DNA from 2 places in the Bradyrhizobium sp. 27S5 genome. Region 2 is predicted to be linked to the other one. Evidence: predicted binding sites of a transcription regulator. Region 2 holds the regulator's gene; the other holds the start of a gene.
What was found. The regulator PhoB, encoded in region 2, activates phosphate uptake and scavenging genes when phosphate is short. The targets are predictions, from matches to a motif close to TGTCATNNANCTGTCAT.
Positions count from the first base shown of each region.

Region 1: WDM24_RS31230 (glycerophosphodiester phosphodiesterase family protein) is a predicted target of PhoB. The motif match lies at 13,719-13,735, and genes of this name have one in related genera.

Region 1 is NZ_CP147714.1:6,604,354-6,619,740, reverse strand. Features, by position in the region: gene thiC (phosphomethylpyrimidine synthase ThiC) at 1-512, opposite strand, end outside; gene WDM24_RS31300 (thiamine phosphate synthase) at 679-1,287, opposite strand; gene WDM24_RS31295 (thiazole synthase) at 1,274-2,056, opposite strand; gene thiS (sulfur carrier protein ThiS) at 2,214-2,411, opposite strand; gene WDM24_RS31285 (FAD-dependent oxidoreductase) at 2,419-3,432, opposite strand; TPP riboswitch at 3,420-3,563, opposite strand; gene WDM24_RS31280 (lytic transglycosylase domain-containing protein) at 3,767-4,315, opposite strand; gene WDM24_RS31275 (hypothetical protein) at 4,679-4,873, shown strand; gene WDM24_RS31270 (ATP-binding protein) at 4,903-6,264, opposite strand; gene WDM24_RS31265 (response regulator) at 6,267-7,004, opposite strand; gene WDM24_RS31260 (PRC-barrel domain-containing protein) at 7,291-7,692, shown strand; gene WDM24_RS31255 (hypothetical protein) at 7,778-8,041, opposite strand; gene WDM24_RS31250 (PRC-barrel domain-containing protein) at 8,022-8,546, shown strand; gene WDM24_RS31245 (hypothetical protein) at 8,884-9,090, shown strand; gene WDM24_RS31240 (cytochrome-c peroxidase) at 9,138-10,382, opposite strand; gene WDM24_RS31235 (acid phosphatase) at 10,508-12,073, shown strand; gene WDM24_RS31230 (glycerophosphodiester phosphodiesterase family protein) at 12,234-13,631, opposite strand; gene WDM24_RS31225 (HlyD family secretion protein) at 13,823-14,794, opposite strand; gene WDM24_RS31220 (ABC transporter permease) at 14,781-15,387, opposite strand, start outside.
Region 2 is NZ_CP147714.1:8,083,914-8,099,300, reverse strand. Features, by position in the region: gene WDM24_RS38150 (ATP-binding protein) at 1-156, shown strand, start outside; gene pstS (phosphate ABC transporter substrate-binding protein PstS) at 293-1,303, shown strand; gene pstC (phosphate ABC transporter permease subunit PstC) at 1,532-2,521, shown strand; gene pstA (phosphate ABC transporter permease PstA) at 2,526-3,371, shown strand; gene pstB (phosphate ABC transporter ATP-binding protein PstB) at 3,368-4,186, shown strand; gene phoU (phosphate signaling complex protein PhoU) at 4,198-4,914, shown strand; gene phoB (phosphate regulon transcriptional regulator PhoB) at 5,044-5,754, shown strand; gene WDM24_RS38115 (GcrA family cell cycle regulator) at 5,993-6,505, opposite strand; gene WDM24_RS38110 (aspartate aminotransferase family protein) at 7,002-8,210, shown strand; gene argF (ornithine carbamoyltransferase) at 8,210-9,136, shown strand; gene WDM24_RS38100 (Hsp33 family molecular chaperone) at 9,330-10,334, shown strand; gene WDM24_RS38095 (hypothetical protein) at 10,372-10,599, opposite strand; gene WDM24_RS38090 (signal transduction histidine kinase) at 10,623-10,994, opposite strand; gene WDM24_RS38085 (hypothetical protein) at 11,022-11,549, opposite strand; gene WDM24_RS38080 (hypothetical protein) at 11,687-11,812, opposite strand; gene WDM24_RS38075 (sensor histidine kinase) at 12,300-13,079, opposite strand; gene WDM24_RS38070 (response regulator) at 13,174-13,557, opposite strand; gene WDM24_RS38065 (hypothetical protein) at 13,870-14,076, shown strand; gene WDM24_RS38060 (DUF1488 domain-containing protein) at 14,412-14,672, shown strand; gene WDM24_RS38055 (hypothetical protein) at 14,988-15,311, opposite strand.

The sequences.
Region 1 (15,387 bases), 1.5 Mb from region 2:
CTCTCGCCATCGGCAAGTGCTGCTTCCGCGCGCTCCAGCTGCTGCTTGCGGCCGAGATTCTCGCGCTCGGCGACGTAGATCATCTCCTTGGTGATGATGCCGGCGCGGGCGAACTCGAGCTGCGTAATCTTGTGGCCGTCGAGGCCGCGCAGCGGCGTGTGACGCGCGGTGAACGCCTTGGCGGCATGCGAGGCGCCGACGTTGCCGTTGTCCTCCGGCTTGATGGTGCGGCCTTCATATTCCTCGACGCCGCCGCGCTCCTTGACCCAGGCCAGCCGATTGCGCGGCAGGCCGGTGTTGACGTCGATCGTGACGGCCGGATCGGTGTAGGGGCCCGAGGTGTCGTACACCGGCAGGTTCGGCTCGCCGGCGCCTTCCGACAGGATGATCTCGCGCAGCGGCACGCGCAGATCGGGCGCGGCCTCCGGCGTCGCAAAGATCTTGCGCGAGGAGGGCAGCGAGCCTGTGGTGACGGCGGGACGTGTGGTGTCGGGGTTGGAGCGGATGTTCATAGCGTATCCTCCGTTTAATTCGTGTGCGTAATGTTGTTCTCGTCACCCTGAGGTGCGCGCTCTTGCGCGCCTCGAAGGGTCGACGAGCCGGGCCGTCGCCCTTCGAGGGCCGCTGAAGAAGCGGCCACCTCAGGGTGACGGGATAAACAGTGTGCGGTAGGCAGCATCACGCGGCCTCCGCGCTGAGGCCGAGCCACTGCCGCACCCGCGCATCGGGGTCGGCGTTCTGGGTGACGTCAGAGACGACCGCGATCGAGTCGGCGCCGGCGGCGAAGATGTCGGCGGCGTGCTCGAACTTGATGCCGCCGATCGCGACCAGCGGGATCGCGCCGATCCGCTTCTTCCACTCGGTGATCTTCGCAATACCCTGTGGTTCGAACCGCATCGACTTCAGCGTGGTGAAGAAGATCGGGCCGAGCGCGACGTAGTCGGGCTTGGCTGCGAGCGCGGTGGCGAGTTCAGCATCGTCATGGGTGGAGACGCCGAGCGTCAGCTTGGCTTTGCGGATTTCACCGAGGTCCGCGTCGGCGAGGTCTTCCTGGCCGAGATGCAGGTGCTCGGCGCCGGCGACGATCGCCGCGCGCCAGTAGTCGTTGACGACGAGCTTCGTCGGCGTGCCCTTCGTGATCGCCAGCGCGTCGCTGACGATCTGCAGCGCCCCGGCATCGTCGAGCTCTTTCGCGCGCAGCTGGATGGTGCCGACGCCAAGCCTGGTCAGGCGTTCGACCCATTTGATGCTGTCGACGACGGGATAGAACGGATCAGGATACGGCATGCCAGAACGGGGTCCCAACGACAGGGGTGGAGGGGGAGGCGAAGTCGCGGGCTTCCATCAGCCCGGCTTCGTAGGCGGTGCGGCCGGCCTCGACGCCGAGCCGGAAGGCGTTGGCCATCGCGACGGGATCGGCGGCTTTGGCCACGGCGGTGTTGAGCAGCACGGCGTCGTAGCCGAGCTCGAGCGCTTCGGCAGCATGCGACGGCGCGCCTAGGCCCGCGTCGACCACCAGCGTGATATCGGGCAGGCGGTCGCGCAACAGCTTCAGCGCGTCGCGGTTGGTGATGCCTTTTGCACTTCCGATCGGCGCGGCCCACGGCATCACCACCTTGCAGCCGGCATCGACGAGGCGCGAGGCGACCGAGAAATCCTCGGTGCAATAGGGGAACACCTCAAACCCGTCCTTGATCAGGATGGCGGCGGCCTCGACCAGGCCGACCACGTCGGGCTGCAGCGTGTCGTTGTCGGCGATCACCTCGAGCTTGATCCACGGCGTGCCGAACAATTCGCGCGCGAGCTTTGCGGTGGTCACCGCCTCCTTGACGCTGCGGCAGCCCGCGGTGTTCGGCAGCACGGTGACGCCGAGCTCGCGGATCAGCGACCAGAACGCATCGCCGGTCTTGCCGCCCGCCGCCTCGCGCCGCAGCGACACCGTGACGATGCTGGCGCCGGAGGCGCGGATCGCGCCCTGCATGATCGCGGGCGACGGATACAGCGCCGTGCCGATCAGCAGGCGCGAGGGGAAGGATTTGCCATAGAAGTTCACCATGTCCGAGGTGTCTCCTCAAATGTGGTCGTCATCCCCGCGAAGGCGGGGATCCAGTATTCCAGAGGCCATGCCGTGAACCGAGAAGCCGCGGCGTACTGGATCGCCCGGTCAAGCCGGGCGATGACAGCGGAGTGAATGGCGCGATCGCGCATCATCATCACCCTCCCTGCCGCGGCGTGATGATCTCGATCTCGTCGCCGGCCTTGAGTGCAGTGTCGGCCCAGCGGCTCTTCGGCACCACGTCGTAATTCAGCGCGATCGCGAAATGGGTGCCCTCGTAGTCGAGCTCGGCCAGCAGCGCATCGACGCTGGAAGCCGCGATCTCCCGCTGCTCGCCATTTACAATCACACGCATTGGACGATCACGCGCATTGCATCACCTCATTGTCGATTTCGCCGCGCGCGAGATAGCTCAGCGTCAGCTCGGCCAGCGCCGGCGCCAGCAGGAAGCCGTGACGGTAGAGCCCGTTCACCGTGATGCGGTCCTGCTCGATCCTGATCTTCGGCAAATTGTCGGGAAATGCCGGGCGCAGGCCCGCGCCGAACTCGACGATGCGCGCCTCGGCGAAGGCCGGATGCACCACATAGGCGGCCCCTAACAGCTCCAGCGCCGAGCGCACGCTGACGCCATTGTCCTCGGCCTCGATCGAGGTCGCCCCCAGCATGAAGCGGCCGTCGCCGCGCGGGATCACATAGAGCGGCCAGCGCGGATGGATCAGCCGCACCGGGCGCGACAGCTCGACCTCGGAGGTCTCGATGATGATCATCTCGCCCTTGACGCCGCGCAGGCTCGGCTCGCGGTCGCGCGCGGCAAGGCCGCGGCAGTCGATCACGAGGCCGTCGAGATCTTGGACCTCGGCGTCGCTGCCGAACTTGATGGCGCCGCCGGCTTTGGCGATCGCGGCATGCAGTTGCGGCAATACGCGGCGCGGCTCGACATGGCCCTCGTCGGGATAGAACAGGCCGTCACGGAAACGGCCCTCGAGCGACGGCTCGAGCGCGCTCACCCCTTGAGCGTCGAGCCGGCAGTGATTGGTGGTGAGGCGGGCAAAGCGCTCGAAATCGGCGCGGTCGCGCGGATGCGCCACCACCAGCGAGCCGTTGAACGGAGTCTTGGGGAAATGCTGCCGCCACAAATCGAGCGCGCGGATGCCGAGCCGCGAGATGACGGGCTCGGACGCCTCCGCCTCGCACCATGGCGCGAGCATCCCGCCGGCCCAGTGGCTCGTGGATTCCGTCATCGCGGCGTCACTGCGCTCATGCAGGGTGACGGCACGCCCGGCCTCTGCGAGCAATAGCGCATGCCAGGCGCCGGCTATGCCTGCGCCGATGATGGAGACGGGGGAATCCCCCCGCGGTCTTGACGTCTGATACATCCCTGTCCCTTCGCCGGCATGACCCGGATCAGGTTCAAAGGGTCACCGCGGTCCCGAACTGATCGCCGTGATGGCGAAGTCCAAGCTTGCGGTATCTCAGCTCCTCCTTCGGAGCACCCCTCGGAACGCCCCTAATGTAGGCGGATGGGCGGGTGTGTCAACTTGTATGCCAAGGACCGGCGCACCGTGGCGCGCGCAAAGCTCTCGTGCCCCGGACGCAGCGCAGCGCGATAGCGGTGCGCTGCTGAGCCGGGGTCCACCATCCTGTCGAACATAGGTCCCGGCTCTGCGGAGCAACGCTGCGCGTTGCACCGCGTCCGGGACACGAAAGCACTTATTTTTCCGCCTGTTCCGCCGTCGCCTCGGCGGCATTCGGCGTCATCTGGTCCTGGCTGGCGTCCTGTTTGGCGAGTTCCTTCGGTGCTGCACCCGCGCTGCCATGCTTCGCCTGCTTGAGGTGATCCCCGCGCTGGCGCTTTGCGACATAGTAATAGCCGCCCGCGAAATAACGCACGGCTCGGTCGTGATCGCCATTGGCGGCGCGAAAGGCGCCGGCGAGGTATTTGACGCCGTATTTGAGGTTGGTTCCGGGGTCGCGCAGACCTTCTGCGGTACCGGTGTAGCCGAGGCCGCGCGCGGTGCCGAGCTTGATCTGCATCAGTCCGATGGTGCCGCCGCGCCCGATCAGCTGCGGATGGTATTTGCTCTCGCGCACGATGACGCGATGCACCAGCTCTTCCGGCACCAGGTTCGCCTGCGCCTCGGCCGCCACCATCGCCTCATATTGCGCGCGCGATTGTGCATGCGCGCTGGTGCTGCAGGCCAGCACCGCAATCGCGGCAAGGCAGCTGAGAAGGCAGCTAAGGGCTTGTACGGTCTTCATCTCGGTCGCTCGGGGCTTTCAGATGCGCGTCGGTTCTGCGGTCTGAATGGTACGGCGAGCGGGCAGGAATGTGGCAAAACCTTCGCATCAGCGAACGTTCTGCGTCGGTGATTGTTCGGGTGCCGGTCAAATGGACGACGCGATTGTGAAGACAGATGCTTCAAATTGTTCGCTTCAATCGTCTCAGCCAAAAATTGTCTTCGCTTCTAATTTTGTTGGCCGCTTTTTGCCGCACGCTATCCACAAAGGTTTTTCGTGCAAACGATTCGGTGAAGGTTTACACTTCATCCATGGCAGCGCGCGCTCAGTCAGCGCGTCTGTCCCTTCCAAAGCACGCAAAAAACAACATTCGGGAGATGCGCCATGGTCCGTCAGGACACCGGCTATATGCCTCGCGAAAATCCCTGCGCGCAATGCGGCAAGCCAATTGCCCGCCCCGATTGGGTGGAGCACAGCGAGGGGCGCACGTCATTCCTGTGGAATTGCCGCGCCTGCAATTACCGCTTCGAGGCGATCGCGATCTATGACGTAGCTCAGCTCACGCCACTCGCCGCCTAAAATCTTTGTTGTCGCTCAGATCAGCCTGATCAGGCCGCAGATTTCTGCGGCGGCTGCAACTGTTGCTGCTGACGCGCCGGCAATTCGATCCGGACCACGAGCCCGTGCGGCTTGCGATCGTGCAGCGACAGCGTGCCGCCATGCGCGAGCACGATGACGTTGGCGATCGACAGGCCGAGGCCGAAGCCCTCGGCCTCGTCCATGTTGCGCGCCTGGTCGCCGCGCACGAACGGCTCCAGCACGGTCGCCTTGTGCGCGTCCGAAATGCCGGGGCCGTCGTCCTCGATGTCGACGACGAGACTGTTGGCCTTGACGTCGAGCCGGACGGCGACTTCGCCGCCGAAGCGTGCGGCATTTTCCACCAGATTGGTGATGCAGCGATGCAGATCGGCGGGCCGCGCGGTCGCCATGGCGTGCTGCGGCCCCTCGTAGCTCACCTTGTGCCCCATGTCGGCGAACTGGTCGATGACGAGGTGCAGCGTGCTCGCGATGTCGACCAGCGTCATCTCCTCGAGCTTGCGGTCGTTGCGCAGGAACGACAGCACCGATTCCAGCATCGAGCGCATCTGGTCGAGGTCGCGCAGCATGCGGTGGCGATGGGTCTCGTCCTCGATGAACTCGGCGCGCAGCCGCATCCGCGTGATCGGCGTGCGCAGATCGTGGCTGATCGCGGCCAGCATCTTGGTGCGGTCGTCGATCAAGGCGGTGATGCGCTCGCGCATCCGGTTGAGCGCCTTGGCCAGCGAACGGATCTCCTCGGGGCCGCGCTCGGGCAGCGGCGCGGAGGCGCCGTTCAGGCTGAAGGTCTCGGCGGCCTTGACGAAGGACGACAGCGGCGCCGTCAGCGCCCATGCCGCCCACAGGCCGAGCAGGGTGACGCTGATGACGGCAAACAGCACCGTCATCATCCACGGGCCACCCCAGAACGGCCGCATATGCTGGTCCGGCATCAGGTTGGCGGCGAACATGGCGCCATCGGGCAGGCGGATCGCGACGCGGCGGATGTCGCCGTCATGCGGCGCATTGCCCGCCTCGCGCGGCAGCAGGAAGACGTGATAGCCGGCGCCGAGCCGGCGCAGCGCGTGCAGGCTCGGCGTGTCGGTCTCGGTGAGCGCGCCGGTATCGGTTGGCAGGTCGCCGATTGCGAGTTGCGGGAAGGCGCGGGCAACGTCGGCCACGAGCCGCGGCCGCTCCGATGCCGGGGCATGCCCGAGCAGTTGCGCGGCAGCGGCGAGCTGGGTGTGCCAGCGGTCCGAAGGCTCCGGCCGGTCAGGGCGATGGATCAGGAACGTGGCAGTAATGATCAGATGCAGCGCGACGATCGAGACGACAACCAGCGCCGCCATCTGGGCGCCGATCCCCCGCAGACTCAGCAGGCGCAGCAGCTTCATGGTCAGTTGCTCGTGGCGGCAACCGCCTCCACCCTCGGAGTGAACACATAGCCGCCGGAGCGCACCGTCTTGATCATGGTGGCTTCCTGCGGATCGGGCTCGATCTTGCGGCGAATGCGGCTCACCAGCACGTCGATCGAACGCTCGAACGAACCGGCGCTGCGGCCCTGCGTCAGGTCGAGCAGGCTGTCGCGCGACAGCACGCGGCCGGGCCGCTCGCAGAAGGTGCGCAGCAGGTCGAATTCGGCGCTGGTCATGGCGACGCGCGCACCCTCCGGGTTGCGCAGCTCGCGCAGGCGGATGTCGATGCGCCAGCCGAGGAAGCTCAGCGTGGTCGCGCCCTCGATCGCGCTGGCGTTCCGCGCGGCGGCCTGCCGGCGCAGCACCGCGTTGATGCGCGCCAGCAACTCGCGCGGGTTGAACGGCTTGGCCAAATAGTCGTCGGCACCCATCTCGAGGCCGAGGATGCGGTCGACGTCCTCGCCGCGTGCGGTCAGCATGATGATCGGTGTCTGCGACTCCGCGCGCACCTTGCGGCACAGGCTGAGGCCGTCCTCGCCGGGCAGCATGACGTCGAGCACCAGGAGATCGACCCGGTGGTCGGTCATGGCCTTGGCCATTTCGCGGCCGTCGGAGGCGGTCGTGACATGGCAGGAATTGGTCCGGAGATATTTTGCGATGAGGGACCGCGTCTCGCGGTCGTCCTCGACGACTAGGATATTGGGCGCAGCCTGGGTCATACCGACTCTTTTGTCCGTGATTCGGGGGAAGCGGCTCAGGAATTTTGTTTCAGTATATTTCTGAAATCTTGCCCGGCTGATGGAGTTTACAGGTCGCCGGGGCGGAGAAAAGTTATCGTTCTGTCATCAAGCCAATGCGTTGAAATTCGGGCCGATCTGTTGCCGGCCGGAGCCCCGGGGTCCGTGATCGCCGCGGCCCGAAAAGGGAAGGTTGGCTGTCATATCCGGGGCCGGAACCCGAACCCCCGGCGACGCGTTGTTTCTACTTTCAGGCCAGGAGGGTGAGATGGCTGTCGAGGTCAGGACCGAGACGGAGACCGACACCAGCATCAGACCGCATCAGCTCATTGCAAGCGATCGGGTCGAAGGTACCGCGGTGCGCCGGGCCAACGGGGACATGGTCGGCCACATCGAGCGGCTGATGATCGACAAGATCTCCGGCAAGGTGTCGTACGCGGTGCTGAGCTTCGGCGGTTTCCTCGGCATCGGAACCAATTTGCTTCCGCTGCCCTGGGGCCGGCTGCACTACAATCCGAAGTTCGAGGCCTACGAGTTCGACATCGAGGATGACGAGCTGAAGCGCGCACCGTCGTTCCGCGCCGACAGGGACTTCGACTGGGGCGACCGCTCGCAGGAAGTCGAGCTGCATCGCTTCTACGGCGTGCCGCCTTACTGGGGCGGCTTCTGAGCGCGCGGCACTTCGCGCAAACATTGCGGCGAGCGCCAGCCTGCGCAGCGCGGTTCGCCGGGACGACTTAGTGAGCCAAACATCGTCACATCAGGGACTGCGCGTCCGGCGCAGTCGTGAGGCTCAACCGCAGCTTACTTGAGAGATCAAGATCGCTCTCGTCAAGCACCGCAGCGTTCCATGCGCTTGACGTCCACACGCTCCGGTTTGCTGCATCGCTTCCACGGCGTTCCTCCGCAGTGGGGCGGCTTTTGATCGCAGGCCCGGTAGGAACGGTTGCCGAGATGACGGGTTTTCCCTGCATCGATTTTCGAAATGAGGAGAGCCACATGTTGATGAAATCCATCATCGCCGGCGTTGCCGGCACCGCGCTGCTTGCAACCGCAGCCTTTGCGCAGACGCCGACCGACAAGGGCGACAAGATGTCTCCGGCGGCATCGACGACATCGACCACGTCACCGGCCTCATATCAGGGCAACTGGCGCGCCTCCAAGGTCGTCGGCCTCAGCGTGTACAACGACAAGAACGAGAGCGTCGGCTCGATCAATGATCTGCTGATGGACAAGGACGGTGCCATCAAGGTGGTCGTGATCGGCGTCGGCGGTTTCCTTGGCGTCGGCGAGCATCTGGTCGCCGTGCCGCTCGACAAGGTGAAGTTTGCAAGCGAGCCGATCGCCTATACCGGCGCCGCCGCGTCGAACACCGGCAGCACGACCAAGTCGACGACCACCACGGGCGCGGCACCTGCTGCCGCGACGGCGAAGCCGAATCCCTGGTATCCGGACCACGCGGTGTTCAATGCGACCAAGGATGAGCTGAAGGCGATGCCGGAGTTCAAATACGCGACCGAGTAACGCGCATCGCATGCTGTGAAAGCCAAACGCGCCCGGTGCTACCGGGCGCGTCTTGTTGTGCCTTGCACGAAAGTCGGCTCGTCTGCTGTCGCACGAGACGCCGCGGACTCATACTTGATGTTGCGGAAACCTCCGCCTGGTTCATACAGCCGCCAATCCCTTCCTCCAGAGCTATTTCCGTTCCGATGGAATCGGAACGGAGCTCTAGATTCTTGTTTTGACGCGTTTTCTTCACGCGAACCGGTATCCACTTCGCTCGAAAACGCTCTAGAGTGCCTCGACTTCACGATCCATTGGCCGAGGAAGAATATTCCGACGCCTGCAAGAGGTGACGACCATGGACGTCGACAAGGCCACCGCAGTGATTTCCGCAGCTGGTATTGAGCTGACCGATCGGCGCCGGAACGGCACGGATGATGGCTGGTCCCTCAGTTTCTCCAATGGCGCTGTCGTGGAGGTCAGGGACAATGGGGACGTCTCCGCTTCCGGCAAAGGGGCCGAGGCGGTAGCAGGCCTTCTCGGGTTGCCCAAAAAATCTGGCTGAGGCTGAGGCCACGACCGGGTGGCGGGCGCCGGGCTCGGTGTGAGCCTTCACTTCGCCGGCTGATATCCGTCGGTCAGCGTCCCGAGAAAGGCAACGACATCGTCGATCTCGGCCGACGTCAAGGCTGGCTCATCTCCAGCCTTGCGGTCAAACGGCGGATCCATGCAGACGTTGGCCTTTGGCCTGTCGGGCAGATCGTCATATTTGTCGATGCTGCCTTCGGCGTTGCGCGGGTACCAACGCTCGGGCCGGGTTTCCCGCTCGACATAGAACCGCACGGCGTCGCGCAGGGAATGGACCGCGCCGTTGTGAAAGAAGGTCTGGCGTAGCGCGACATTGCGGAGTGTCGGGGTACGGAAGAGGCCGCAATAGTCCTCGCGCTTCAGGAAATCCGTGCGCAGGGGTCCACAGAGGCCGAGGTCGAAATAGGCCGGGTCCTTGTTGGCGGGAATGTCGGGATTGCGCGGCACGCCGAGTGCAATCAGTCCGTAATCGGTGAACTGGGGCGGGGTGCCGTCATTGCCCCGCCGGCTGATATGGCAGGAGGCGCAATTGCCCTTGTTCGCTGCATTGAACAGGTCGAGCCCCCGCGCTTCCGCGGGCGTGAGTTCGGCCTTGCCGGCCAGCACCGCGTCATATTTGCTCGAATAGGGATAAAAAGTCCGATAGTCCTGCTGATACACATAGTCCTGCTGATACACTTCGAGTGCCTTGAGGGCCGTCTTGTACACGGTGGCGGGATCGGCGGCCTTCTTGGGCCCGACAATGGCCGCGATCGCCTTGCCGTGGCCTGCGGCGAGCACCCGGCGGGCCACGTCGGCCTTGTTCCGATTGCCCATCTCGAAATCCGAGAGCAATGGAATCCTGGCCTGGTCGGCACCACGGTCGACCCGCCCATCCCAGGTGAGGCCACCCGTCGGGCCATTGTCGACGCTTTCGTCGGCCTCGTCCTCGGAATCATGGAAATGCTCGGTGAAGGACGGCACCACCTGCAGATATTTCAGGGAGGGGACGGCGCGCACCCCTGGCTGACGAAGGTCGCCACCTCCCAGTTGCACCGCCATGGCATTGGCCGGGCCGAAACCGTGGGTGGGATCGTGGCAGGATGAACAGGCGAGCTTGCCGGACGGCGAGAGAGATGGATCGAAGAACAGGGCCTGACCGAGTGCGCTGAGCCGCTCGGCCAACCGGCGCGCCTCGGCACGCGACATTTCCTGCCTGGCCTGGCCGGGACCGATGGCCAAAGCCAGCAGCACGATCGCGGACGCGAAAGCCCGATACTTAATCCGCATGTTGCAAACCGCGCCTATGGCTGGACATCGTCATGGCGATCCGAAGGTGCCTTTGCCGAGCGTCTGGGCTATGACGAAGACCGAACGGAACGATAGCAACAATCCGGTGAGTGCAGGGGGCTGGAATGCGAACGAAATCGGCGGTTGTCGTTTTTGCATCGAGTTTCTTGATCGGTGCGTGCGGTCCGGTGCTGGCAGCCGGGGACAGTCCGGGCGCCAGGAAGGATGCCGCCGGCGATCTGGCGCTGATCGACACGGTCGTCGTGATCTATGCGGAGAACCGCAGCTTCGACAATCTCTACGGCAGTTTTCCGGGCGCGAATGGCGCGGCCAGGGCGTCCGCCTCGACGCGGATCCAGCGCGATCGCGACGGCAAGCCGTTCCGTGAGTTGCCGCCGATCTGGGAAGGCCTGACCGCCAAGGGTGTCACGCCGCCGATCACCCAGGCCGAGACCGAGCATCTGCCCAATCGCCCCTTCTATGCTGACGACCCGAAGGGCTTCAAGCTGAGCTACGGCACCATCACGCGCGATCTCTGGCACCGCTTCTATCAGAACCAGATGCAGATCAATGGCGGGCGTAACGACAAATTCGTCGCCCATGCCGACTCGGGCGCCCTGGTGATGAGCCTCTGGGACGGATCGGAATTGGCGATGTGGAAGCTGGCCGAGAAATATGTGCTGGCCGACAATTTCTTCATGGGGGCCTTCGGCGGCTCCTTCCTCAACCATCAATGGCTGGTCTGCGCCTGCGTACCTTACTATCCCCGTGCCGATACCAACCCCGCCAAGCCGTCGATCTCCGTTGTCGAGCGCGACGGCGTGACGTTGACGCAGGCCGCCAACTCGCCGAAATCGGCGATGGACGGCATTCCGAAATATGCCGGCGACGGCAATCTCACCCCTGATTTCTACGCCGTGAACACCATGCAGCCGCCCTATCAGCCGAGCGGCAACGACCCCGCGAAGGATGGCGACAAGGCCTATGCGGATCCGAAGAATGCGACGACGCTTGTGCCGCAGATCGAGCCGACAATCGGAGACTTGCTCAGCCTCAAGCGCGTGACGTGGGCCTGGTATGGCGGGGCCTGGCAGGATGTGCTCGACCATGGCAACAAGTCGCCGGTGCCGAACTTCCAGTATCACCACCAGCCTCTCAATTACTATGCGAGCTTCGCCCCGGGCACCGCGGCCCGTGCCGAGCATCTGCTTGACGGCGGCCTGGCGGGCAAGGAGTTCATCAAGGCGATCGACGACGGCAAGCTGCCGCAGGTTTCCTTCTACAAGCCGCAGGGCGACCTCAACGAGCATTCGGGCTATGCCGATATCCAGGCCGGCGACAGCCATATCGCCGATGTCGTCGCGCATCTCGAGAAGAGCCCGCAATGGCCGCATATGCTGGTCGTCATCACCCATGACGAGAATGGCGGCCTGTGGGATCACGTGGCGCCGCCCAAGGGCGACCGTTGGGGCCCTGGCTCGCGCATCCCGGCCATCATCGTCTCACCCTATGCGCGCCGCGGCTTTGTCGACCATACGCCGATGGACACGACATCGATCCTGCGCTTCATCACGCGCCGCTTCGAACTGCCGACGCTGCACGGCATCACCGTGCGCGACGCTGCGATCGCCGCTCATGGTCAGAAGCCGCTCGGCGACCTGACCAGCGCGCTGGCGCTCAAGGGGAAGTGAGGCGGAGGTTGTGTACCCGTCCGGCCGCGCTCAGGAGCCGGAGCGCGAGGCCCTTCCGTCGCGCCTTGCCATCGGCCACAGGCCGGACAGTATCGCTTTCAGATGAACGTGTGACCGCGGTGCTGCACGATATGCATCCGCGGCCTTCGCATGGCCGGCGTCACCAGCCCAGTTCGCGGAGATAGGCCGCGCGGGCGGCAACGCCGGTGTGGGTGAAATCGGTGAAGACCCCGTCGACGCCGAGACGGAAGAACTTCAGGTATTCCAGGCCCGGATCGCCGCGATAGTCGGCCGCCAGATATTTCTTCTCGTTCCGGAAGGTGAAGACATGCACGAACAGGCCGAGCTTGTGCGCATCGGCAATGACGCTGGTTGCTTCCTGCGTCGAGGCCTCCGGCGTCGATCCCTTGTAGGGCTTGCCGTCGGCGTTGCGGTCTTTCCAGGGTGAGATCTTCAACGGAACGATATACGCCTTCCACGGACCGATGCCGTCGGCATAGGTCTTGATCTCCGCGAGGCCCTCAGGGGTCAGCATCGCATCGAAGCCGCGCGAGTCGCCCGCAACCGTCCAGTCGTACGGACGGGACGTGGCGATGTTGTTCAGCAGGACCTTGCCGGTATTGAAGTCGACACCGTTGCCGTCCATCAGCTGGACCTGCCGCGTCTGAAGCCCGTGGCTGCGCATGTATTTCAGGCTGCCGGGCTCGAAGCTCTGAACGATGATCGGAGCGTCCTTTGCGTTGAGGCCGTTATCCCTGATGATCTTGATCAGGGCATCCTCGAGCGGGCGGCTGCCGGGCGCGCCGCAGCCATTGGCGATGGCCTGGGCATTGTTCCAGGTCGGATTCTTGGTCTCCGGATAGACCATGATGGGACGCCCCACAGCCTTGCTCTTGGCCTTGGCGATGTCGATGACGTCCTGGAAACTGATGATCGGGAATTTGCCGTTGAACAGCTTCGGCCTTTCGTTGGCCGCATCATAGGTAGTGCCGGCGATCCAGTCCTTCAGCTCGGCCATGGTGAAGTCGGTGATCGACCAGTCATTGGTATGGTCATCGCCGTCGACGATCAGCGCTTTCAGCACCGATTTGGGATCGGCCGGATCGATCAGGTCGGTGGGGAATTCGGCCGGCCCGCCGGTGGGAGGCTGGCTCCAGTTCGGCTTGAGACGGACACCCGGCGCCGTGCGCTTGCGGGCCGCAACCGCCGCATTGGTCTTCGCCACCTCGGCAACATTGGTATTGTCGCCGAGCCAGGGGTTGTGACGCGCCACCAGCACGCAATCCCTGGTCAGGTGCAGGTCCTCTTCGAGCGCGTCCGTTCCGAGATCGGCGGCGAGCTCATACGATGCCTCGGTCTCCTCGGGCACCAGGCCCGGCACGCCGCGATGCCCGATGACGAGCGGCGGCTTTCCATCGAGGGTCAGGAACGGCTTGTTGCCGGCCGGCACTGACGTGGTTTGCGCTGACGCGATCGATGGCGGGAGCATCGCCAAAGCCGCCGCACCGAACAGCATCGCTGCAAGATGTACTTTCCGTCCTGAACGAATGTGCTTCACGGCCACGCCTCCATCTTTGGTGTAGCGTCGGGTCGAGTGCCACAAGGGCCGAGCCGTTCGACGCTGCTGTCTTCTTGTCTCAATCTCCTGACAGCTGGATGACTGTCGGGCGGGGTGGGCCGACAAAAGCTTTTGAAATGCATCGCGGCGACGCGCACGTCACCGCGGTTCGGGGCCGAGCGTCGCGCGCTTCATCGCTCGATCCGGACGGTCATGCCGGGCTCGAGGCCTTCCGCAGCGCCGGCGAGATCGAGACGCAGCCGCAGCGTGCTGCGGTCATGATCGCCGATCACGCGCTCGGCCTGCCAGGTGGCGAAGGTGCCGAGCGGCCGCAATTCGGTGATGGCGGCCTTGGTGGCGCCGGCGGCGGCATTCCGGATCACGTTCACGGTCTTTCCGATCGCAAGGCCGTCGAGATGATCCTCGCGCACGTTGAACGACAGCCATTGCTTGCCGGCCGCCGCGACCATCAGGATCGGTTGGCCCGCGCGAACGTTCTCGCCCACTTCCGCAGCGATGACACTGACCACGCCGTCGGCCGGCGCGCGCAACACCATCTTGTCGAGCCGGCGCTCGAGCACCGCGACGGCGGCCGCGGCCGCCTGCACCTGCGCGTCGGCGATGGCGCGCTCCTCCTTGGTCGGCCCGGCCACCGCGGCGTCGTAATTGGCCTGGGCTGCCGCCACGCCGGCGCGTGCCGCGGCAACGTCATTTACCGCCTGGTCGAGTGCCTGCTGGGTTTCAAAACTCTGGCTCGCTAACGTGGTGATCCGCTTGAGCTGGACCTCGACATATTCGAGGCGCGACTTGGCCTTGGAGATGGCCGCCTGCAGGGAATCGACTTGCTCGCGGCGAACGCCGGCATAGACGTTGTTGCGGCTTGCGACGGCAGCGGCGAGCGCGGCCCGCGCCTGGTCGGCCTGCGCGGTCAACTCGACCGCGGAGAGCTTCGCCAGAACGTCGCCTGCATGCACCCGCGCGCCTTTCTCGACCGCGATCGATACCAGCTGGCCGTTCACCTCCGGCTCGACCCTGACCTCGGTCGAGCGGACGACACCGACGGTTGCGGGGGACGACCTCGCGCGCTTCTCGGAATAGATCAGCGCGCCCGCGACGAGCACAAGCGGGACCGCGATCAGGGCGATGCGCCTAGCGTTGGGCATGTTGCTGTCCTCTCTTGAACACCAGCGCGGAGATCACGGCGAGTGCGAAATAGCCCAGCGCCAAACACCACAGTCCGAGCCAGTCATGCGAGACCTCCCAGATGCTGGCGCCGAGCTGGTTAATGCGCACGAGGCCGTCGATCGCGGAGTCGGCCGGAAACAGCCGGCCCAGCGCGGTGGCCGCAGCGGGGATGGCCTCGCGCGGCCATGCAAAGCCGGCGGTGAAGAATTGCGGCAGGCTGGTCGCCAGCAGCAGGATGGTGGCGTTTTCCGGCCGCGTGAACCAGGCGCCGATCGCCTGTCCCATAAAACTCGTCGCCAGCAGGAAGACGGTCGCCAGCGCAAAGATCTGCGGCAGATGGCCAAGCGTCGAGAAACCGTAGATGCGTGGCAGCACGATCAGATAGAGCGCGAGCGCCGGCAAATAGATCGTCAGATGGGCGATGCCGCGCCCGAATACGCCGGCGAACGCGCCGCGGCCGCTGGCCAGCGCGGTGCCGGTCAGCATCGCCGCTCCGATCAGGAGCGTCTGCTGCAGGATCAGGATGAATGCCGCCGGGACGATGTAGCTCGCATAGCCGCCGACCGGGTTG
Region 2 (15,387 bases):
CGTAACCAGGGCGGAACCGGCCTCGGATTATCGCTGGTGAAACATATTCTTAACCGTCATCGCGGGCGTCTTTTGATCGAAAGCGTGCCGAAAAACGGCGCGACTTTTACCGCCTGTTTTCCCCGGCCGAAGACCCCGATACCGACCCAAAGCTAAGCACTTTCAGCTGCTTAGCGCTGTCATCCAACTGTCATCCAACCTTCGTAAAAGCAGCACCGACCGCTCCTAGATGGACCGGCGTGAGCGCAATCGGGCGCGTTCGGCGCTTCGCTCACAAGATGGAGACCACCCCATGAATTTCATCAAAGCAATCGTCGCTGCCGGCATGGTCGCCGCTTCGACGTCAGCCTTCGCTGCCGATATTACCGGCGCGGGCGCGACGTTTCCGTTCCCGATCTATTCGAAGTGGGCTGACGCCTACAAGAAGGACACCGGCAATGGCCTGAACTATCAGTCGATCGGTTCCGGCGCCGGCATCAAGCAGATCCAGGCCAAGACCGTGACCTTTGGCGCCACCGACGCGCCGCTCAAGGCCGAGCAGCTCGAGAAGGACGGCCTCGTCCAGTGGCCGATGGTGATGGGCGCGATCGTTCCGGTCGTGAACGTCGAGGGCGTCAAGCCGGGCGAGCTCGTGCTATCGGGCGAAGTGCTCGGCGACATCTATCTCGGCAAGATCACCAAGTGGAATGACGCGGCGATCGCCAAGCTCAATCCGAAGCTGACCCTGCCGGGCGACGCCATCACCGTCGTGCGCCGTTCGGACGGTTCGGGCACCACCTTCAACTTCACCGACTATCTCGCCAAGTCGAATGCCGACTGGAAGTCCAAGGTCGGTTCCGGCACCGCGGTCGAATGGCCGGTCGGCGTCGGCGCCAAGGGCAACGAAGGCGTTGCCGGCAACATCAGCCAGACCAAGAACGCGATCGGCTATGTCGAGTATGCCTACGCCAAGCAGAACAAGCTGACCTACACCGCGCTGGTCAACAAGGCCGGCAAGACCGTGCAGCCGACCATCGCCGCCTTCCAGGCCGCTGCGTCGAATGCCGACTGGGCCAAGGCTCCCGGATACTACGTGATCCTGACCGACCAGCCGGGCGAGGCCTCCTGGCCGATCACCGCGGCGACCTTCATCCTGATGCACAAGGACTCGACCGACAAGGCGGCCTCGCAGGAAGCGCTCAAGTTCTTCAAGTACGCCTTCGAGAAGGGTGACAAGGCGGCCGAAGAGCTCGACTACATCCCGATGCCGGACTCGGTCGTCAAGCTGATCGAGAAGACCTGGTCGTCGGACATCAAGAGCTAAGTTCGATATTTCGAACACGGCCTGTGCCGCCTTCCAAGGGCGGCACAGGTTGAGCGATCAAGGCCCGGGCTCCGTTACCGCGGCAAGAAACGCGGACGGGGCCCGGGCTCGCGCCTCCGAAGGCGCAAGCCGGAATGGCGCCCGGTCAACTGCGTCAGTGAAGATCGCTTCGGGGCGTAGCGGTTTGCGTGGCTTTCACATAGTAAAGAGGGGATTGGCGTGGCAGACATGGCTGTTCAGAGCGATGTGATGGAAGCCGCGGGACCGTACGATCGCGCCAAGGCCCTCAGCGCCTTCAAGCTGGGTGATCTCACCTTCTATTGGATCACCCGCATCTCGGCGATTTCGGTTCTGTTGATCCTCGGCGGCATCATCCTGTCGCTGATCGTCGGTGCCTGGCCGGCGATGAAGGAATATGGTTTCGCCTTCCTCTGGACGCAGCGCTGGGCACCCTCGGCCGATCCGCCGGTGCTCGGCGCGCTCGGCCCGATCTACGGCACGCTGATCACCTCGGTCATCGCGATGATGATCGCGATCCCGGTCGGCATCGGTATCGCCATCTTCCTCACCGAACTCTGCCCGCAAATGCTGCGCCGCCCGATCGGCATCGCCATCGAGCTGCTAGCCGGCATCCCCTCGATCATCTACGGCATGTGGGGCTTCTTCGTGCTGGGCCCGTTCCTGGCCAACACGTTCCAGCCGTTCATGATCCGGATCTTCGAAGGCGTGCCCGTGCTGGGTGCGGTGTTCGGAGGCCCGCCGTCCTATCTCAGCCTGTTCAACGCCGCGCTGATCCTTGCGATCATGGTGCTGCCCTTCATCACCGCGATCTCGGTCGACGTGTTCAAGACCGTGCCGCCGGTGCTGAAGGAGGCCGCCTACGGCATGGGCTGCACCACCTGGGAAGTCGTCCGCAGCGTCGTGATCCCCTACACCCGGGTCGGCGTGATCGGCGGCGTCATGCTGGCGCTCGGCCGCGCACTCGGTGAGACCATGGCGGTGACCTTCATCATCGGCAACTCGTTCCGCATCTCGTCGTCGATCTTCGCGCCGGGCACCACGATCTCGGCCGCGATCGCCTCCGAATTCGCCGAGAGCGACGGCCTGCACCAGTCCGGCCTGATCCTGCTCGGCTTGCTGCTGTTCGTGCTGACCTTCTTCGTGCTCGCCGGCGCGCGATTGATGCTGATGCGGCTTGAAACGAAGGCGGGGAAGTAGCGCCATGAACCCGATCTACAAATCCCGCCGCCGCAGCGACATCGTCATCCGCGCACTCTGCGTCGGCGCGGCGCTGTTCGGCGTCACCTGGCTGGCGCTGATCCTGTTCACGCTGCTCTACAACGGCCTCGCCGGCCTCAGCGTGCAGCTGTTCACCCAGAACACGCCGCCGCCCGGCTCGACCGAAGGCGGTCTGCTCAACGCCATCGTCGGCTCGGTCATCATGACCGTGATCGGCGTCGGCATCGGTGCGCCGCTCGGCCTGTTCGCCGGCACCTACCTCGCCGAATACGGCAAGAACGACAAGCTCACCTCGGTGATCCGCTTCATCAACGACATCCTGCTCAGCGCGCCCTCGATCATCATCGGCCTGTTCATCTATGGTGCGGTCGTGGTGCCGATGCGCGGCTTCTCGGCGATCGCAGGCGCGCTCGCGCTCGCTGTGATCGTGATCCCGGTCGTGCTGCGCACCACCGAGGACATGCTGCTGCTGGTGCCCAATCCGCTGCGCGAGGCGGCCTCCGCGCTCGGCCTGCCGCGCTCGCTGGTGATCAAGCGGATCGCTTATCGTGCAGCGCGATCCGGCTTGATCACCGGCGTGCTGCTGGCGACCGCCCGCGTCGCCGGCGAAACCGCGCCGCTGCTGTTCACCGCGCTGTCGAACCAGTTCTTCAGCTGGGATTTGACCAAGACCATGGCCAACCTGCCGGTGACCATCAACAACTTCGTGCAGAGCCCCTACGCCTACTGGAAAGAGCTGGCGTGGAGCGGTGCGCTGCTCATCACATTCACTGTGCTCGCGCTGAACATCGGCGCGCGCATCCTTGGTGCCGAAAGGGCCGCAAAATGACCGAGCTTTCCGTCTCCACGACTGCCGCGAGCCACGTTCCCCAGGTGCCGCTGCCGGAAGCGCCGCCGAAAGTCACGGTGCGCAACCTCAACTTCTATTACGGCGAGCACCACGCGCTGAAGAACATCAACCTGACGCTCGGCACCAACCGCGTCACGGCGTTCATCGGCCCGTCCGGCTGCGGCAAGTCGACCCTGCTGCGCATCTTCAACCGGATGTATGACCTCTATCCAGGCCAGCGCGCGGTCGGCCAGCTGATGCTGGACCAGACCAACATTCTCGATCCCAAGCTCGACCTCAATCTGCTGCGTGCGCGGGTCGGCATGGTGTTCCAGAAGCCGACGCCGTTCCCGATGACGATCTACGAGAACATCGCCTTCGGCATCCGCCTCTACGAGAAGATCTCGAAGTCCGAGATGGACGACCGGGTCGAGAAGGCGCTGCGCGGCGGCGCGCTGTGGAACGAGGTCAAGGACAAGCTGAACGCCTCCGGCCTGTCGCTCTCCGGCGGCCAGCAGCAGCGGCTGTGCATCGCGCGCACCGTGGCGGTGCGTCCCGAGGTGATCCTGTTCGACGAGCCGTGCTCGGCGCTCGACCCGATCTCGACCGCCAAGGTCGAGGAGCTGATCCAGGAGCTCTCCGAGGACTACACGATCGCGATCGTCACCCACAACATGCAGCAGGCGGCGCGCGTCTCCGACAAGACCGCCTTCATGTATCTCGGCGAGCTGATCGAGTTCGACGACACCAACAAGATTTTCACCTCGCCGAGCGATCGACGCACGCAGGACTACATCACCGGCCGGTTCGGCTGAGGAGACAAGCGATGGCTTCTGAACATACCGCCAAGGCATTCGACAGCGACCTGCAGGAGTTGACCCGCCTGGTCGCCGAGATGGGCGGCCTCGTCGAGCGCATGATCACCGAGTCGGTCGACGCGCTGATCCGCCGCGACGTCGCGCTGGGCAAGCGCGTGGTCGCCGCCGACATCGAGATCGACAATCTGCAGCGCGTCATCGAAGAGCGCGCGGTGCTGACGATCGCCCGCCGCCAGCCGATGGCGATCGACCTGCGCGAGATCGTCAGCGCGATGCGCGTCGCGACCGACCTCGAGCGGATCGGCGACCTCGCCAAGAACATGGGCAAGCGCGTCGCCGCGCTGGAGAGCGATTTCCAGCCGCTGAAGTTGATCCGCGGCCTCGAGCACATGACCGACCTCGTACTGTCTCAGGTCAAGTCGGTGCTCGACGCCTATGCGGCGCACGATCTGCCGGCGGCGATGAACGTCTGGAAGGGCGACGAGGAGGTCGATGCGATCTGCACCTCGCTGTTCCGCGAGCTGCTCACCTACATGATGGAGGATCCGCGCAACATCTCGTTCTGCATCCATCTGATGTTCTGCGCCAAGAACATCGAGCGGATCGGCGACCACGCCACCAACATCGCCGAGACCGTGTTCTACATGATCGAGGGCCAGCAGATCACCGACAAGCGTCCGAAGGGCGATATGACCAATTTCGCCACCACGGTGCCGGGCAACTAGGGCATGATCCGCATCGGCGGAACCGGATTGTCGTCGCGACAAACCGTTTCCACGGGGAATATGCTCAGGGGTTGAGTGTTTCGGTTTGCGTTTGGGCAACGGATCACCACAGAGAAAGAACTTAGACCGATGAGCGCACGCATTCTGGTAGTCGAAGACGAGGAAGCGCTGACGACGCTGTTGCGCTACAACCTCGATGCGGAAGGCTACGACGTCGAAACGGTGGGACGCGGCGACGACGCCGACACCAGGTTGAAGGAGCGCATCCCCGACCTCGTGGTACTCGATTGGATGCTGCCGGGCCTGTCCGGCATCGAGCTGTGCCGCCGTCTGCGGGCGCGGCCCGAGACCAAGCAGCTTCCGATCATCATGCTGACCGCGCGCGGCGAGGAGAGTGAGCGCGTGCGCGGGCTTGCCACCGGCGCCGACGATTACATCGTCAAGCCGTTCTCGGTGCCCGAGCTGCTCGCGCGGGTGAAGGGCCTGCTGCGCCGTGCGAGCCCGGAGCGGCTTGCCACCGTGCTGACCTATGGCGATATCGAACTCGACCGCGAGAAGCGCCGCGTGGCGCGCTCCGGCCGCCCGATCGATCTCGGGCCGACCGAATATCGTCTGCTCGAATTCTTCCTCGAGCATCCCGGCCGGGTGTTCAGCCGCGAGCAGCTGCTCGACAGCGTCTGGGGCCGCGACATCTATATCGACGAGCGCACCGTCGACGTGCATATCGGCCGCCTGCGCAAGTTGCTCAATCCGGGCCGCGAGCAGGATCCGATCCGCACCGTGCGCGGCGCCGGCTACGCGCTCGACGACCGCTTCGCGAAGGCCGAGCCGCAGCCGTAAGGCCGCGCGGCATTCACAAGCCGCAACACGGCGTCGTCCCGGCGAAAGCCGGGACCCATACGCCGCGGCCGGCGCAATGGGCAAGTGGCCAGACAGCTTTCTAACAACACCCATTCGTGGTTATGGGTCCCGGCCTGCGCCGGGACGACGCCGGTGATGCATCCGGGCGACGAGCCACAAAAAAATCCCCGCTTTCACGGGGATTTCTTTTTCAGTCCTACGCCAGTGTCCCGAGTGCTCACTTGATCTGCGGTTTCGCCGACGGCCGGCGGCGATCGCCGGCGGGCTGGTAGGCGACGCGCGAATGGTGCGCGCAATAGGGCAGGCCGCCGAGCGCCTTGCCGCCGCAGAAGAAGAATTCCGGGCTCGAGGGATCGCCGACCGGCCAGTGGCAGGTGGCTTCATTCAGCTCGAGCAGCGACAGCCGCTGGCTCATCGGCACAACGTTGTCGTAGGAGATCGGATCGGGCTCCATCTCGACCTCGAAGGCGTGCGCCAGCGCGGTGTTACCGCGCGAGACCGGACGCGCCACCCGCATCATGTGCTGGGCGGGGCGGGCCTTGCGCTGCCGCGGTGCCGCCGTGGAGGGGGCCTTGGCGCGGCCGGAGAGGCCGAGCCGATGCACTTTGCCGATCACGGCGTTTCGCGTCACATTGCCAAGTTCCGCGGCGATCTGGCTGGCCGAGAGGCCAGACTCCCAGAGCTTCTTCAGCTGCTCGACGCGATCGTCGGACCAGGTCAATACAGTCATCGCATTCTTCCTTTCGCATCGCGCCGGCCAGTCATTGGAGCGGCGCTGCGAGCCAAATCCGGGTCAAAATCCCAGCGGCCAGAATCCCTTAGCCCTCGCCGGGCGCGGTCTTGCGCCCGAACGTTTACGTGAGACACGAAGGCTACTTAGAGGGTCCAGTACTGCCGCACGAGATGTCGTACCCGACAGGCCAAACGCTACAATATGGCGTGACTCTGGCGCAAGAGTCCGCGGCCGTGCGTCCACATGTTCCCACAAAGTTAAGCACTGCAATGAGGCTTTTCCACCGCACCGGAATGCTCCGGATTGCGCTCGTTCCGCATCGCAGGAAGGCCGGCAAAGGCCGGCTTCTGGCGATTGACACCTACTGGCCGCAGCATAGAATGCCTGTACGTGCCGCCCGCAAAGGCGGCCGTTTTGTTTTCCGAAGCTGGCCGTTGCTGCACTGGCGTCAAGCCGCCCGGCAATTGTCGGCTTCAAACCGGCAGTGAACGCCATGACCAACAGCGCCTCGTCGCATCTGCTCCCCGTCTTCGCCCGGGTCGATCTCGGCTTCGAGCGCGGTGAGGGCGCCTGGCTGATCGCAACCAACGGCGACCGCTATCTCGATTTCACCTCGGGCGTTGCGGTGAACGCGCTCGGGCATGCGCATCCGCATCTGGTCAAGGCGCTGCAGGAACAGGCGACCAAGCTCTGGCACATGTCGAACCTGTTCAAGAGCCCGGACGGCGAGGCGCTGGCCGCCCGGCTGTGCGAGCAGAGCTTTGCCGACTTCGTGTTCTTCTGCAATTCCGGCGCAGAGGCGATGGAAGGCGTGATCAAGCTGGTCCGCCACTATCACTTCTCCAAGGGCCATCCCGAGCGCTACCGCATCATCACCTTCGAAGGTGCCTTCCATGGCCGCACGCTGGGTACGCTGGCCGCGACCGGCTCGCCAAAATATCTCGAGGGTTTTGGCCCGCCGATGGACGGCTTCGACCAGGTGCCGCACGGCGACATCGAGGCGGTGAAGAAGGCGATCGGCCCGCATACCGCCGGCATCCTGATCGAGCCGGTGCAGGGCGAGGGCGGCGTGCGCTCGGCGCCGCAGGCGTTCTTCAAGGCGCTGCGCGCGCTGTGCGACGAGCATGGCCTGCTGCTCGCATTCGACGAGGTGCAGACCGGTATGGGCCGCACCGGCGATCTTTTCGCCTACAAGCGCACCGGCGTGACCCCTGACGTGATGTCGCTGGCGAAGGCGCTCGGCGGCGGCTTCCCGATCGGCGCGGTGCTGGCGAGCGCCAAGGCCGCTGAGGGCATGGCGCCGGGTTCGCACGGCTCGACTTTCGGCGGCAATCCGCTGGCGGTCGCCGCGGCCAATGCCGTGCTCGACGTGATGCTGAAACCCGGCTTCTTCGATCACGTGCAGAAGATGTCGCTGCTGCTCAAGCAGAAGCTCGCTTCCGTCGTCGACCGCTATCCGTCCGTGCTGGCGGAAGTGCGCGGCGAGGGCCTTTTGATCGGCGTCAAGGCCGTGGTGCCCTCGGGCGACCTCGTCGCTGCGCTGCGCAACGAGAAGCTGCTCACCGTCGGTGCCGGCGACAATGTGGTGCGCTTCCTGGCGCCCCTGATCGTCACCGAGGCCGAGATCGACCAGTCGATCGGCTCGCTCGAGCGCGCCTGCTCTGCGCTAGCGGCGGCCCAGCCGAAGAAGGCGGCGGGATGATGAGCAAGCCGGTCCGTCACTTCCTCGATATCAACGAGCTGCCGCTCGGCGAACTGCGCAACATGCTGTCCGCCGGCGCCGCCATGAAGGCGAAGCTGAAGGCCCATGAGAAGGGCAGGAAGCCGCTCGAGGGCAAGACGCTGGCGATGATCTTCGAGCGTCCGTCGACCCGCACAAGGGTGTCGTTCGACGTCGGCATGCGCCAGCTCGGCGGTGAATCCATCATGCTGACCGGCACCGAGATGCAGCTCGGCCGCGGCGAGACCATCGCCGACACCGCGCGCGTGCTGTCGCGCTATGTCGATGCGATCATGATCCGCATCCTCAACCATGACGCGCTGCTCGAGCTCGCGGCCCACGCCACCGTTCCCGTCATCAACGGCCTGACCCGCCGTTCGCATCCCTGCCAGGTGATGGCCGACCTCATGACCTATGAGGAAAACCGCGGCTCGATCGAGGGCAAGACCGTGGCCTGGACCGGCGACGACAACAACGTGCTGGCCTCCTGGGCACATGCCGCCGAGCGCTTCAAGTTCCAGCTCAATGTCGCGACCCCCCCGGAGCTCTCGCCGAAGAAGCCGATGCGCGACTGGATCAAGGCGACCGGCGCGCCGATCATGCTCGGCACCGATCCGGAAGCCGCCGTGCGCGGCGCCGACTGCGTCGTCACCGACACCTGGGTGTCGATGGGCGACAAGGAGGGCGAGCACCGCCACAACGTGCTGAAGCCCTATCAGGTCAATGCCAAGCTGATGTCGCTCGCCAAGCCGGACGCGCTGTTCATGCACTGCCTGCCCGCGCATCGCGGCGAGGAGGTCACCGACGAGGTGATCGACGGGCCGCAATCCGTGGTGTTCGACGAGGCGGAAAACCGCCTGCATGCGCAGAAGGGCATTCTGGCCTGGTGTTTCGACGCGGTCGCGTGAGCATATCTGCGTTTCCCGGATGCTGCGCAGCGCGCCGCTCTTGCGGCGTGGTGCGCTGCTGATCCGGGATCCATGCCGAGACCCAGTGTGGGTCCCGGCCCTGCGGAGCAGCGTTGCACGCTGCACCGCGTCCGGGACACGAGTGCCTAGCAAGCCCCTTTATTTCATGGTTCGAGACCCCAGATAGAGCGCCATGGTTTCACAATCCCCCGACATCAAAATCACGCCCGAGGCGCCGGTTCGCGCGCCGTCAGCGGTTCCTGTCGACGATGCCGTGCTGGCCTTCGAGGTCGGCGCGCTGGATCTGCGCGGCCGGCTGACCCGGCTCGGCCCCGCGCTCGACGAGATTCTGCACAAGCACGATTATCCGCCCGCGGTCGGCAAGCTGCTCGGCGAGGCCATCGTGCTGACCACGCTGCTTGGCTCATCGGTCAAGTTCGAGGGCCGCTTCATCCTGCAGACCCGGACCGACGGTCCGGTCTCGCTGCTGATCGTCGACTTCCAGGCGCCCGACCGGCTACGTGCCTATGCGCGTTACGATGAGGCGCGCCTCAAGACCGGCCAGAGCTCGGGCGAGCTGCTCGGCAAGGGCCATCTGGCGATGACCATCGACCAGGGCGCGAACACCACCAGCCGCTATCAGGGACTGGTCGCGCTCGACGGCGGCGGCCTCGAAGAGGCGGCCCACGAATATTTCCTGCGCTCCGAGCAGATACCGACGCGGGTGCGGCTTGCGGTCGGCGAGGAGATGCGCGGCGGCGAGGGCGGCAAGCTGCACTGGCGCGCCGGCGGCATCCTGCTGCAATTCCTGCCCAAGGCGCCCGAGCGCGCCAAGCAGGCCGATCTGCACCCCGGCGATGCGCCGGAGGGCACGGCCACGCATCACGTGCCGGACGATGACGCCTGGGTCGAGGGACAGTCGCTGATCTCCACCGTCGAGGACGTCGAACTGATCGATCCCGATCTGTCCGGCGAACGGCTGCTCTACCGCCTGTTCCACGAACGCGGCGTTCGCGTCTTCAACCCGCAGACGCTGCGTGCGCAATGCTCCTGCTCGCGCGATGCGGTGTCGTCGATGCTGAAGAGCTTTGCGCCGAACGATCGCGCCGAGATGGTCAAGGACGGCAAGGTCGTCGTCACCTGCGAGTTCTGCTCGTCGGTCTACGAGTTCACGCCGCAGGAAGCCGGCGCCGAGTAGGCGGGAGACCGACCACAAAGCCCGGTAACGAGGCCTGTCAGCTCAGCAAGGTGCGGGTCTTGCTGACGGCGTCATAGATTTCGATCTGAAGCATCGGATAGGCCGCCTTCAGTTTGCGGCCAGCCGTTTCAGCAGCCTCGACGTTGTCGAACTCCGACTTGAAATGTTTGTCGACAATGATCACGAAACCTTCGGTAGGAGGCCGGTCGGCGCGCAGTGGTTTCTTCTCTGGTTCGTCAGTGGAGAGCAGGGATTTCTTCATCATGGGAATTCCTCCTGGATCGACCTTCAACTCAGCCGGTGAAACGCCGGCGGCAAGACTTCGCGCACGAGTTCGCTCAGATTCAGCGTCTCCCCGCTGTCGGTGATGTCCGAGAACAGCACCTCGACATAGGGATGCTGGCGGTTGAACGCAGCACCGCGTTGGTATTTCGCACTGACGATCCGCTCGATGGCCGCCAGGTTCAGTCTGCCAAGCGCATTGTATTGATCGCGGAACAGGCTTTGGTGTCCGCCGCGGTGCTCGACAGACTCGGCCCAGACGTCCATCACCTTGCGGCCGATGAACGCCTCGATCCGTTCATTTCCATCCCGGGCGAGAAGTCGCAGCCCGTCCATGCTGTGCGGTCCGTCATCGACGTCAAATTGGGTAAGTGACATAACGAATCTCCTATTGTTGCAGTTTGCTTACATCGGCAGTCCGTCGGGGACTGCACCTCCTTCATTGTCCCACCGCGACAAAGCCGCAGCGCGCGATCTCGCGTCCTGACGCGCCTCCAGAGTCTTGTCGCGACCGGCATCATCCTTGTGCTTGTGCAGGAAGCGCGCGATCTGCCCGCGGAGCTCCGCCGTCTCCAACAGCTTTCCGACCGATCCGGCGGTGTCGAAGATTTCCCGCTGCAGCGTCTTCGGCAGGACGTTCCATTGCATGATGACGGCCGCGCCGAGACACCGCAGAACGTACTCCTCTTCGGCGGCGAGGGCCGCGCCGCGGGAGCGGTCCTGCTCCGCAACGTTCACCGCGTGGTCAAAATCGTCCGCCAGTTGCTGCTCGTTATCCGCGAGCGAAGCGAGGCGGTCTTGCTGCTCCTGAAGCTCGCGGCTTTCGCCCTGACCGCTCGAACGTTTGATCAGTTCGCCATATGCGGCTGCCTTGGCACGATACTGCTGAGATTTGAACATGGCGGGCCCTTTCGTTGGAGGTTCTCCGCGCATTCCGACCCATCTCGATGGCCGACGAGGATGATCTTTTATATGGGAAGCAATGGGTCGAATAACGAGCACCAACGCCACAAATCACCGGGCATAAGCAAGTCGGATGGCGCGCGTGAATATCTGCACAACAACAACGTTCACCGCGGTCGCCTGTTCCTGAAGAACAGGTTGGAGCCGATGTCGACGCCGTTGCCTGGTGAGAGACGACCGGAGGCCATGCCCTTCGGCATCCGATCAGTGGCGGCCTCAGTCCGCCTCGTCATGGGGCGGCTTGTCCTCAACGTCGCAGAGCTTCGGTTCTGATTGAATCAGAAGCGAAGCTCCAGTTTGTCAGTGTGACGCGTTTTCTTCACGCGAACCGGTGTCCTTCGCTCGAAAACGCTCTAGCACGGCGTTCGCAGGCCGGGAGATGTTAGCCAATCATTGATGTGGGAGGCGGTCTCGATCAGGCGCGCCTTGCGAAGCATCGCGTCGCGCTGAAGGCCGGGCAGGAATGGCTTCGCAGCATCCCTTGTCCTCACGGCCTCCATCGCCAGCAGGTCATGAGGCGGCGGTTCAGGCTCGCTGTGTTGGGCAATCGGCACAAAGCTCTCCTGATTACTGGCGGGAGCTTGCAGCACTCTCAGTCACCGATATCGGCCAGAGGCGGAGCGGTGATGACCGCAGTAAATACCCCTTATGCCCGGTAGTCGACTTAATTCGTCATCGAGCGTCATATCCCGACTTTAGCGGGTGGGTTCGGGACGTCCCCTATGCGGTTGACGATGTCAGAGAAGCCAATGGTGCGTCGAATGCATACACGAAGCCGGTCGGCTCATAGCTTAGCCGCACGTCGCCGCGCAGCTGCCTGCCGAGCGTCTCGATCAGCCGTGTCCCGAAACTGCGCCTTTCCGGAAGGTGGACTGCCGGTCCGTTTTTCTCGGTCCATGTCAGATGCAAGCGCTGTGTTGGTTGATCCAGCCTCCAACTGATGTCGATCCGCCCTTGTGGGGCGGACAGGGCGCCGAACTTCGTGGTGTTCGTGCAGAGCTCGTTGAGCGTCATTGCGATGGCGATGACGGCGCCCGACGTCATGCGAATATTGGGTCCTGAAATCGAGAACTTCGGCTCATCCGGATTGTTGAATGCTTCGGTGGCGCCGCGGACGACCGTGCCGAGATCCGCGCTGCTCCATCTTGCCTGCAGCAGGAGATCGTGCGCCCGCCCGAGCGCCAGCAGCCGGCCCTCGATGGCGTGCTGCGCGTGTTCAACCCCTTCCAGGTTGCGCAGGCTCTGGGAGACAATGGCACCGACGGTTGCGAGCGTGTTCTTGATGCGGTGGTGCAACTCCTCGAGGATCACCTTCTGCAGCTTGTCGGCTGCTTCGCGCTCCTTGGCGTCAATGCCGGCCGCGGTCAGCAAACTCTGGGCATCGATCTCGGCCTGCGCGAGGAGAAGCCGAAGGCTGACATTCTCTTCCGCCAGAACGTCTTGCTGCGGTGCTACACTGCTTGCAGCACGCGGGTCTGTGCGGAGGTCGGCTGGAGACATCATCGACCGTATCATTAGAAGCTGGCTCTTCGGCGAATGTTTTCTGCGCAATCAGGCGAATCTGGACGTATCCGGCACGAAAAACGCGAGCGCATCAGGCGTGGCCGATCATGCCATGCATCTCAGCTATCACTTCCCCGGCATCGAGTGGCTTGGCGAAGGACCTGCTGCAGGCGGGAAGATGAAGGCTCGGCAGGTTCGATTGCCCCGATACCACGATGATCTTGATCGACGGCCAACGCCCGTGCACGGCATGTGCAAGTTCAAGGCCGTCCATGCTGCCGGGCATCTGGATGTCGGTGCATACCAGCGCGATATCGGACCTGGATTCCAGGATGGCGACAGCCTCATCGGCATCCATGGCCTCAATTGGCGTATAGCCGGCGTCTTCCACCATTTCTACCGCGCGCATGCGAAGCAGCATCTCGTCCTCGACAATGAGCACAACAGCTGGAATGCCTGAATGATCGAGTACCATTAGAACGCCTGGAACGCCGCTCGCAGCGATTTGAGAGATCGAAACTGCCCTGAACTGGACGAGGCAGTCGACCTGGGACAAGCATCTCGGTGCCTATATGATCCTCGGCCAGCTGATAAATGATGCAATAATCTCGCCGCGAATGGACTTCGCTATCTCGGGCCGGCGGCAAACGGCGCACCTGCTCCTGCGGGTCACTAGCGTGTTGGTGCTCAGTCGGGGGCGAGCACACCGCAACACGCCGCCTCAATCGGCCGGTGCGCCGCGATGCCGCAGAGAAGCTCCTGCATCGGCGCTTCGCGCGCCTCGTCCATGGCGACCACCGCTCGGATCATCGAGATCGTGAGCCAGCGTTTGATTCGGTTTGTTTCATCGGAGGCGATCCGGCCTGCGGCGAAAGCGCGCGGCGGTGGGTCACCATTGAATGGCGACCGCGGCGGCGATCAGCAGCACAAAGAAGATCGGCAACAGCACCGGTGGTACGAGCAACCCGCGAAGATCGAATTTGGAGATATCTGACATGTGACCGCCTGTTTTGGTCAAGGCGGGAGCGCAACACTCTCAGTCACCGGTAACAGCCCGGGGCGCGCGGTGATACCAAAGACGTAGTGATCCTTCCGCCCGACAACAAGGCGAATCGCGATCTATTTGTGGCGGCCTAGTGCGAATGGGCTTGTCATTCGTTAGCGGAGTAGCCACCTGAGTAGTAGCGCAACTGTATTGTTTCAGCATCCCCTTTGCGGAAGCGCGAAGCCTTAGCCGCCAAATCTTGTCCCCGGTCTCGACGGACGTCACTTCAATGTGCGCGTCACGGGTCACGACACGCTATGGCAACAACCCGATAGGCCTCATCCATGATTGAGTTTCCAAATCATAGTCGTTCATACGACCAGACGCGGCGCGCCGTGCGGTTTTGGGGATATGACAGTGCTATTGAGGCATCGTTCTTCGTCACCGAAGGCGCCTTGAAGCGCATTCAATCGGATGCCTACCTCGACGAGCCAGGCCTTCTGAACGCGTTCGATGCCAACCGCGATCTGATATGTGCCGCCGCTGCCAGGGTCTATGTTCGCGGAAGCAGGGGTTCTTACGATCTGGTCGCTGCGAACTTCTGAAACCGGCGCCGTCGATCCGATCACGCGAGACAATCTGGCAGATTGAGCGCGTTGGTCGAGCTTGCAAGCGATCAACTGGAGGATGTCATGGATACGAGTTTCGTACAGACTTTCCTGGCGTGCGGAGGAATCTTCGTTCTCTCGTTCGTTGCGATCGGGGCTTTCTGGCTCCTGGAGCGCATGCGAGGCGCCAGTGCCCCTCACATGTGAAGGCGGGGGCAGTTGGCCGACAGACCAGGTCCTCGCCGTTTGCAACGCCGCCAAAAGGAAAAGCCGCGGATTTCTCCGCGGCCCTTCTGACGCTTTCGGTTTTCCTTAGTAGCGGTCGGTCCCGATTCCGACGCTCACGCCCGGCGCGCGGAACCCGATGCCACCACGCTCTTCATAGTCATGGCGCTCGATGTAGCGCTCGCGGGGCGCATATCCGTATGAATCACCGCGCTCGCGGATGATGACGCGGCGTTCGCCACGTTCACGCCAGCAACGGCCGTCTTCATTACAAACCATGCGAACGTTTTGGATATTGCTCTCCGGCGCGACGGACGCACCGGGTGAAAGCGGTCCGGCGTAAGCCGTGGTAGTGGCGGTCATCACAAGGGCACTTGCGCCGGCCGCCAAATAAATCGCGAGATTCTTCATATTAATCCTCCAAAAGTGCTTGTGTCAGGAAGCCAATAGTCTCGCGAGGCATTGGTTCCTGGCGCCGACCGGTCGA